Regions from separate parts of the Halanaerobium sp. ST460_2HS_T2 genome, predicted to be linked through region 1. Evidence: riboswitches for the same ligand, from Rfam matches in the RefSeq annotation. Region 1 holds a riboswitch; each other region holds the start of a gene.
The links. Region 1 has a riboswitch for S-adenosylmethionine ahead of DFR80_RS08200 (methionine ABC transporter ATP-binding protein). Riboswitches for the same ligand answer to the same signal wherever they lie in the genome.

Region 1 (3,283 bases):
CCAATTGAAGTTCCCACAATCATTCTGGTAAAAGGAATTACAGCTACCATCAAAATAATAAAAGGGATAGAGCGCCCAATATTTATAATTCCGTCTAAAACAAAATTGAGTGGTTTATTTGGTATAATATGATTTTCCCTGGTGATTGTTGTTAAAACTCCAAGAGGGATTCCACCAACAATAGCAAAAAACAAAGACATTGCCACCATATATAAGGTTTCTAAAGAACCGCTGATCATTAAATCATTATAGCGGGCTAAATCTGTTATAAGATCAAACATTGTCCAACACCTCTACTCTTAAATCCTGACTCTGAAGATAGTTAATACTTTCCTCAATATTTGTTAGCTGACCCTCTAAATCTAAAACCAGAGTCCCAAATGGAACTCCCTGAATCTCATCAATATTGCCATATAATATGTTGGCATCTACTGAATAATGTTTTACCAAATCAGAAATATAAGGATCATGAGTTTTTTCTCCAACAAAAGAAATTCTAATTAACTCTCCTGGTCTTTCTGCTTTTACATATTTTATGATTCGTTCTGGCAGATCAAAATCAATTACTGAACTAATAAACTTTTTAGTTAAAGTCTGCTTTGGTCTGGCAAAAATATCAAGTATTGAACCTTCTTCAATAATCTGTCCGGCCTCTAAAACCGCCACCCGGTCACAAATATCTTTAATAACTCCCATTTCATGGGTAATTAAAATAATTGTCAAATTCATCTCATCCCTGATTTTTGCTAATAACTCCAATACTGATTTTGTACTTTCAGGATCCAGTGATGAAGTTGCTTCATCAGATAAAAGTAGATCCGGATCATTGGCCAGTGCTCTTGCAATACCGACTCTTTGCTTCTGACCGCCAGAAAGCTGAGCCGGGTAATGATCTGCTCTATCAGAAAGGCCAACCAGTTCTATTAGTTCTTTGGCCTTTGCTATTCGCTCTTTTTTTGCTACACCTGCTATCTCTAGAGGAAACGCTACATTTCCCAGCACCGTTCGAGAAGATAAAAGGTTAAAATGCTGAAAAATCATTCCAATCTTCTGTCTGGCTGCTCTTAAATTTTGAGAACTTAATTCTGTTAAATCCGTTCCATTAATGTTTATAGTGCCCGAAGTAGGCTGCTCTAATAAGTTGAGCATTCTAATCAAAGTACTCTTACCTGCCCCACTGGGACCAATCATGCCGAATATCTCACCATCATCAACTTCCAAATTAAGGCCATTTATTGCTTCAACCTTTCCCTGGGCTGCATGATAATGTTTTGTCAAATTTTCTATTTTAATCAAAACTAATCACCCTCTAAAAAATAATAAAACTGCTCCAGTGTCCACAAGAGCAGTCAGAAATGAAAAAAATCCTCCTGAGAGGATTTATTTACCTCTCATCTATCATTCCCCACTGGAAATGCTGGAATTAGCACCTTACTAAATGTTTAAGTAGGTTGCCGGGTATCAAAGGGCCAGTCCCTCCACCACTCTTGATGATTTTTATTTTCTTTTTAAGTTATATAGTAGTTTATCACTCAATTTTAACTCTGTCAAGGATTTTTTGCTTATTTAAAACGGGTAACTAGAAATAATTTCCTGTTACCCAATATTCTTTTATATCACCTCTACATTTTTCCTCATTTGAATCCCTGAACCGCCTTTTTTGCTCTCCACACTGGTAAAATCAAGTCGCTGCTCAGGCAGTTCATATAAAAATCTGGAAGGTACAATCTGCTTATACTGGCCCTGATCTCCAGAAACTCTACGATTGGAAAATGAAATAAACAGCAGCTTTTCTGCCCGAGTCATCGCTACATAAAATAGTCTTCTTTCTTCTTCAACAGCATAGGGATTTAAGCCAGCAGCTTTTTCCTCCAGACTTTTTAAATGAGGAAAAACTTCTTCTTCCGCTCCAATTATAAAAACCACTGGAAACTCAAGCCCCTTAGCAGAATGGGCAGTCATTACCTTGACCTTTTCCTGAGTATCCTCTGTTATATCTTTATCCGTAATCAACTTATTAATTAATAAATAATCATATAATCCACGTCCAGGATTATTTTTCTGAAAATCTGCCATATCTTCTAAAAACATATCCATATATTTTTTTCGTTCCTCTGGATTATCAAGCTCTGCCAGAACATTCTGGTCAAAGTTAACTCGCTGGTAAAGTTCAAGGGCTTTTTTCTGCATCGGCAGCTTTTCCTCCCGGAGATCATAAATACTGTCAATTACCCGCCTTTGAAATTCAATAATATTGGCTGCCTTATTATTTCCAATTCCCTTAACCCGAGTTGGACTTTCAAAGACATCTGTAATTTTTAAATTATGTTCTCTGGCATATTTATTAATTTCACTGAGTAAAATTTCTCCAACACCATGGACCTCAATTCTAAATAGTCGTTTTAAAGCCAATCTGTCATTTGGGTTAACCAGCAGTTTTAAATAATTAACAAAATATCGGATTTCCTGTCTGTCAAAAAAGCTGACTCCTCCCACCAACTGGTGAGGAATTCTAAACTTTGGCAGCTGATTCTGAAGCTGCATTGATTGAAAGTGACTGCGGCATAAAATTGCGACATCACTAAGTTTGTAATTATAAAAATCAACCAGATGATTAATTCGCTTACAAACATATTTAGCTTCTACCAGAGGATTTTCTGCCCGGGCTACAAAGATAGGAGCACCATCATCAGCTTCAGTCCAGGCCTCCTTAACTTTATTCTGACTGTTGTTATTAATTAGCTGATTAGAAGCAGTAATAATATTATTAGAACTGCGATAATTTCTTTCCAGTTTTACAGTTCTAGCTTCCGGATAATCATGCTCAAATTCTAAAATATTACTGATATCTGCACCGCGAAAACCATAAATTCCCTGCCAGTCATCTCCAACAACAAAAATATTGTTTTGGGGTCTGGCCAGAAGAGATACGAGCTGATATTGTGAATGATTTACATCCTGATATTCATCTACCTGAATATACTGAAACTGATTCTGGTATTTAGCTAGAATCTCCAAATTATCTTCAAGAAGTTCAATAGTTTTTTTAATTAAATCATTAAAATCAAAACAGTTATTATTCTCCAGTACTCGCTCATATTCACTATAAATTCTGCTTATAATCTGATAAAAATGTTGGGAGCCCTGATTATCTTTCTGAGCATATTCCTCGATCAGTTCAGATGGAATAACCAACTCCATTTTGGCTTTAGAAATAATATTGAAGATCATTTTAGGGTCATATTCTGTTTCTTCCAGACCAAATTCGAAAATAATATCCTCT
Region 2 (3,283 bases), on a different contig from region 1:
TTGAATCATATATAAATTCTTAAAAAAATTTAGCATAAAGAAATTATTTAACAGATATAAATTCTTTTAAATGCTACAATTTTTATAAATACAACTATACAGGGGGAGAAAATATGATTAATATTTGTGATTCTGATGAGTGAGCACCATCATGAACACGATCATTCTGCAGTTGAAAATATTAAATTTGCCTTTTTCTTAAATTTATCATTTTCAATTATTGAAATTATTGGTGGTTTGTTAACAAATAGTATGGCAATTTTGTCTGATGCCTTACATGACCTTGGAGATTCAATTTCTCTGGCAGTTTCCTGGTATTTGGAGAACTTTTCGCAAAAAAAAGCAGATGATGATTTTAGTTATGGTTATGCTCGTTTTTCTCTGCTGGGAGCTTTAATTAACAGTATAGTTTTAATTTTAGGATCGTTTTTTATATTATCTGAAGTGGTTCCAAGACTTTTTAATCCTCAAACTGTTCATCCTGAGGGAATGTTATTTTTATCTATTTTTGGGATAATAATCAATGGAATATCTGTTTTAAAATTGCGAGGGGGCAGTTCTTTAAATAAAGAGGTGGTTAGCTGGCATCTGATGGAAGATTTACTTGGTTGGACAGCAATTTTTATTGTTAGTATAATTCTGATTTTTAAAAGTGTTCCTATTTTGGATCCTCTTTTATCTTTATTAATTAATATTTACATTTTATATAATGTTATATCAAAGTTGAAAAGAGTTTTAGCTATATTTCTACAGGGGGTTCCAGATGACATTAATATTGAAAATTTACAACATAAAATTGTTGAACAGAGCAATGCTCTTGCTGTTCATCATACTCATGTCTGGACATTAGAGGGTGAGAAAAATTTCTTGAGTACACATCTAATTGTCAAAGATCAGATAAAAAGAGACGACATTATTGAATTAAAAACAAAAGTTAAAAAACTGCTTGCTGAAGAAGGAATTGATCATGTTACAGTTGAAATTGAGTATGAAAATGAAGAATGTGAGTCTGAAGACTGTAGGGCTTAAACCTGGAATTTACTTGACACAAATCTTTTAATATGGTAAAGTAATTAAAAATAGAAAATTGTCTTATCGAGAGTGGTGGAGGGATCTGGCCCTGAGAAACCCGGCAACCAGCAGTTATACTGCCCGGTGCTAAATCCAGCAGGTTAAGCCTGAAAGATAAGTAGTTGTGAAGCCCACTTCTACTTAAGAAGTGGATTTTTTCTTTTTTATGTTATTTTTTAAACATAAAATTTTAGAAGCTTTTAATAATTAAGCAGAGAGTAATTTGATTAGAGCTTATAAGTAAATAACTTTTAAAAGTAGTAGAGCAGTATGAGGAGGTTAAAATGAAAATTAAAAGTATTTTTGACGAAAAAGAAGTGGTATTTTCTCTGGAGGTATTTCCTCCCAGAGCAGATGTGCCAATTGAAAATATCTATCAAACTTTAGAGGAGCTGAAAGATATTGACCCTGATTATATAAGTGTGACCTATGGGGCTGGAGGTGGAGTTCACAAAAATCGAACCTGTGAACTATCTTCAATTATTAAAGAAAAATATAAGGTAGAAGCACTGGCTCATTTGACATGTATTAACTCTGATCAGCGGACTTTAAATAAAATACTGGCCAGACTCAAAGCAAAGAATATTGATAATGTGTTGGCTTTGCGGGGGGATAAACCTGTTGATGGTGACCCATTAGGAGATTATAATTATGCTTATCAGCTGGTTGAGCATATCAAACAACAGACTAATTTTGGAATTGCAGCTGCCTGTTATCCAGAAGGCCATTTAGAAACAGAGAGTCTGGATCAGGATATTGAGTATTTAAAACAGAAGGTAGATTATGGAGTGGATTATTTAATCTCACAGATGTTTTTTGATAATTCTCTTTTTTATAAATTCAGGGATAAAGTAGAGGAGAAAGGGATAAATGTACCAATTGAAGCAGGAATAATGCCGGTAATAAATAAAAAGCAGGTTGGAAGAATTATAGAATTATCTGATGCTTATTTTCCGGATAAATTTCAGAAGATTTTAGATAAATATGAAGATAATCCTGAGGCTTTAAGAGATGCTGGAATAGCATATGCAGTTGAACAGATAGTTGATTTGATTTCCAGTGAAGTAGATGGAATCCATCTTTATACTATGAACAACCCTTATGTGGCTCGTAGAATAAAAGAAGCCGTTGGTTCTTTAATAACCCACATTAATGGTAAAAAGGTTGGTTAAAATGGAATTTAAAATTGACAGAAAAGAAGTTTTAAGATACTTACAGACTGCTAAAGATATAGAAGATAAGAATATAAATCGTCTGCTTGCTGAATCAATTTCAGAAATAAAAGAGTTGATTAATTTTCGTTATCTATATCATAAATTTCCGATTGAACATACAAAAGAGGGTGTGAAAATAAAAAATACTACTTTAACTTTAAAAGGTAGAAGTATTAAAAAACATCTCCAAAATTCAGCGGAAATTTATCTAATGGCAGCCACACTTGGAGCTCAGGTAGATAAAAAGATTTCCTTTTATGAGAAAATTTCTGTAACTAAGTCAATGATTTTTGACGCCTGTGCCACTACAGCGATTGAAGAGGGTTGTGACCGGGTGGAAGCTGAAATTAAAGAGAAAGCACTAAAAGAAGGGAATGACGATATAACATTTCGCTATAGTCCTGGATATGGTGATCTCGGTATAGATATTCAAAAAGAATTTCTAAGGATTTTGAAGGCACCAAAAAAAATTGGCTTAACTGCTTCCAGCTATAATATGCTGCTTCCGACTAAATCTGTAACTGCAATTATTGGGGTTATAGACAAGAAAACAGCTGCAGAAGAACATTCAATTAAGCAGGAGCAGAAAATAGAAAATTCGAAAGATGGGGACTTAGAATTTGAAAAAAGGCACTGTAAAAATTGTCTTCTGTATGAAGATTGTGAGCTTAGAAGAAAGGGGATTTACTGTGGAGCTAAAGGCTAAATTGGGTAAAGAAATAATTTTATTTGATGGGGCAATGGGTACAGTACTTCAGCAGCGGGGGTTAAAGGCTGGCGATGTTCCAGAAAAATTAAATATTGAAAATAGCAAAGAAATTATTGATATTCATAAAAGTTATCTTAAGGCTGGTGCTGAAATTATAACTACCAATACCTTTGGAGCAAATGCTTTAAAAATGCAAGAAATTAAGTATTCAGTTGAAGAAATAATTACAGCTGGAGTGGAAAATGCCAGGCAGGCAGTAATTGAGTTAGGTGTTGACGCTGCAGTAGCT
Region 3 (3,283 bases), on a different contig from region 1:
TGTCTCTACTGCTGGTAATTCATCCTGTATTTTAATTGGCATTTCTTCTCACTCCTAGCTTCTCAAAATCTTTTTAGAAATTTTTAATTTACAAGTTCGGAAAAAAGTTCCCCTATTCAATCACTGAGAAACTTTCTCCCGGCACTTAAAGACAAATATTTAATTTATACTTAACATTACTTTTCCGATGCTGCTAGAGCCTGATCGAGATCATTTTTAATATCTGCAATATCTTCAATTCCAATTGATAATCTGATTAATTCCGGCGAAATTCCTGTTTTCTTTAAATCTTCATCACTTAACTGCTGATGTGTAGTACTAGCTGGATGAATTGCCAGAGATTTTGCATCTCCAACATTGGCAAGATGTAAAAATAGTTCAAGCTGATTGATAAACTTCTCTGCTGCTTCTTTGCCACCTTTGATGCCAAATGCTACCATACCACCACTACCATTTTCTAAGTATTTTTTAGCATTATGATGTGTGTCATGACTTTCAAGCCCGGGATAACTAACCCAGTCAACTCTATTGTCAGCTGCTAAAAATTCTGCCACTGCCTGTGCATTTTGGGAATGACGCTCCATTCTTAAGCCTAATGTTTCCAGACCAGTAATTGTCAAAAAAGAATTGAAAGGACTGGGAGCACTGCCTAAATCTCTTAAAAGCTGTACTCTGGCTTTAATGATAAAAGCCGCTTCTCCAAATTCCTCCTGAAACTTAACTCCATGATAACTTGGATCCGGTTCCACCAACCCAGGAAATCTCCCTGTATCCCAGTCAAAATTACCACTATCAACAATAACACCACCAATAGAATTCCCATGACCGGCTATGTATTTAGTGGTCGAATGGATCACTATATCTGCTCCATATTCAAAGGGACGGCAGAGATAGGGGGAAGCAAAAGTATTATCAACTATCAACGGTACTCCTGCTTCGTGGGCAATTTCAGCAAGTCTCTCAAAATCAGGTACTGTTAGAGATGGGTTACCAATTGTTTCAACATAAAGAGCCTTTGTCTGTTCATTAATCTCCTTTTTGAAAGTTTCGGGGTCCTCAGAATCAACAAAAGAAACATCTATGCCCATATTCTTAAAGGTATGTTTAAAGAGATTATGGGTTCCGCCATAAATCGAACTGCCGCTGACAATATGATCTCCATTATTACAAATAGTTAAAAGGGCAATAACCTCTGCTGCCTGTCCTGAGGAAACTGCCAGAGCTCCTACTCCACCTTCTAGAGCAGCAATTCTTTTTTCCAGTACAGAATTAGTCGGATTTTGAATTCGAGTGTAAATATCACCGGCCTCTTTTAAAGCAAATAAATCTGCTGCATGGTCTGTGTCATCAAAAGTATAGGATGTTGTCTGATAAATTGGAACTGCTGCTGACTTTTTGTTCTGATCTGCCTCATAACCTGCATGTAATGCTAAAGTATCAAATTTGAATTTCATTTAATTTCCTCCTCTAATTTTCTCTTCTCTAATTAACAATAAATTTGAGTGATCACTCTACTTGCAGCCTGTAAATAAGTCTGTAAAAAATAAAAATCCCACTACCTAAAAGTAGGAGTGGGTAATTTACTTACTCCTTATCTCTCAGGAATCTTCCTGCTGGAATTAGCACCGGGCAGTAGCTAACTGCTGGTTGCCGGGTTTCAAAGGGCCAGTCCCTCCACCTCTCGCGATAAGTTTTATTGTTTTTTATAACTTTAACATAGATAAGTAATTCTGTCAAGAAATATTCTTTCTTTTGTTTTATTTAATACTAATCGGTAATTTCCCGCGGGCACTGATTTCTCCTTTTATCAAATCAACAGCAGCTTTCTGGCTGGCCGGACTGTAATCATAGGTTGTAATAAATGCCTGAGTTTGATTCAGATATTTATAATCATAGGGGTTACGAAGAGCAAGAACTAAAACATCATATTTTACAGCTAATTTTTCTGCAATTCTGGCCTGGTCTCTGTTTACTGCAGCATTATAGGTGCAGACAATAACTAAATCACTGTCAATTATTTTATTATTATTAACAGTAATCGTTTGTCCCTCTTGTAAAGTTATATTTTCTACCTTATTTAATTCTTCCTGTAAATATTTAAAAAACAAATTTCTTTTTTTATCGTCATCTTCAGCTAAAGAAACTCGCCCCATTTCAAAGTCAATTACACTGATCTTTTTTGATTCAATATTTTTTAGAGGCAGAACTCCTTCATTTTTAACCACTGTTACTGCATTTTCTGCAATTTCTCTGGCAATTTTTTGATGAGCTGCAAAATTAATTTTATTTTCATCTGCTTCTTTAAGCTCTGCCAGACTGATTCTCTTACCCTTTAGGCTTAAAATTCTCTTTAAAGACTGATTTATTCTCTCTTCGCTAATTCTTCCGTTTTTTACTGCTTTAATCACAGCATTAATTGCCTTTTTTTGTTTTTGGTAACTGTGAGATACTAAAACAGTATCACTCCCAGCTTCTATTGTTTTGACAGCTCCTTCTACAGTACCAAAAGTATTGACTATTGCATTCATTTCCATACAATCAGTAATAATTAAACCTTTAAAATTAAGTTCTTCCCTCAATAAATCAGTTAAAACAGCCTTAGAAAGAGTTGCCGGTATTCCTTTCTCCTTTTCGATTGTCGGAAAATATATATGGGCTGTCATTATACTGTCTACCCCGGCCTCAATTGCCTTTTTAAAAGGATAAAGCTCTACCCCTTCCAGACGACTGCGGGAATGTCTGATTACAGGTAAATCCAGATGAGAATCAACTGCTGTATCTCCATGGCCTGGAAAATGTTTAGCTGTTGCAATAACTCCTTTTGACTGCAGCCCTTTAATATAGGAAGTTCCCAGTTCAGCAACTAATTTAGGATCTTCTCCAAACGAACGAACTCCGATCACTGGATTATCAGGATTATTGTTCACATCAAGATCAGGAGCCAGGTTAACATTAATCCCTAAATTTTTTAGCTCATCACCTACAGCTTCGCCAGCTAAATAAGCAAATTCTTTATTATTAGCAGCACCAAGAGCCATATTCCCGGGGAAATGCGTGGCTCCTTTTAATCTAGTAACTGTACCACCTTCCTGATCTGCCGAAATAAAAAGCGGCAGCTTTGCCCCGGAGTTTACTGCCAGTTCCTGCAGCTGATTTGAAAGTTCTGCAGTCTGAGCTGGGTTCTCTATATTTCTGCTGAAATAAATCACTCCACCAATATGATAATTTTCAATCATATCTTTTATTTCTGAATCAACCTGCGGTCCTGAAAATCCTATCTGAA

Region 2: it holds a riboswitch for S-adenosylmethionine, as region 1 does, so the genes downstream of both, metF (methylenetetrahydrofolate reductase [NAD(P)H]) here and DFR80_RS08200 (methionine ABC transporter ATP-binding protein) in region 1, are expected to answer to the same signal.
Region 3: it holds a riboswitch for S-adenosylmethionine, as region 1 does, so the genes downstream of both, DFR80_RS03610 (O-acetylhomoserine aminocarboxypropyltransferase/cysteine synthase family protein) here and DFR80_RS08200 (methionine ABC transporter ATP-binding protein) in region 1, are expected to answer to the same signal.

What each region holds. Positions count from the first base shown of each region.
Region 1 covers NZ_QPJF01000014.1:72,724-76,006, reverse strand. Annotated here, with positions in the region: gene DFR80_RS08205 (methionine ABC transporter permease) at 1-281, opposite strand, end outside; gene DFR80_RS08200 (methionine ABC transporter ATP-binding protein) at 274-1,296, opposite strand; SAM riboswitch class I at 1,389-1,497, opposite strand; gene DFR80_RS08195 (ATP-dependent helicase) at 1,612-3,283, opposite strand, start outside.
Region 2 covers NZ_QPJF01000011.1:44,772-48,054, reverse strand. Annotated here, with positions in the region: gene DFR80_RS06745 (cation diffusion facilitator family transporter) at 136-1,029, shown strand; SAM riboswitch class I at 1,090-1,192, shown strand; gene metF (methylenetetrahydrofolate reductase [NAD(P)H]) at 1,356-2,243, shown strand; gene DFR80_RS06735 (Vitamin B12 dependent methionine synthase activation subunit) at 2,245-2,991, shown strand; gene DFR80_RS06730 (homocysteine S-methyltransferase family protein) at 2,975-3,283, shown strand, end outside.
Region 3 covers NZ_QPJF01000005.1:63,354-66,636, forward strand. Annotated here, with positions in the region: gene metA (homoserine O-succinyltransferase) at 1-42, opposite strand, end outside; gene DFR80_RS03610 (O-acetylhomoserine aminocarboxypropyltransferase/cysteine synthase family protein) at 177-1,454, opposite strand; SAM riboswitch class I at 1,589-1,693, opposite strand; gene nagZ (beta-N-acetylhexosaminidase) at 1,758-3,283, opposite strand, start outside.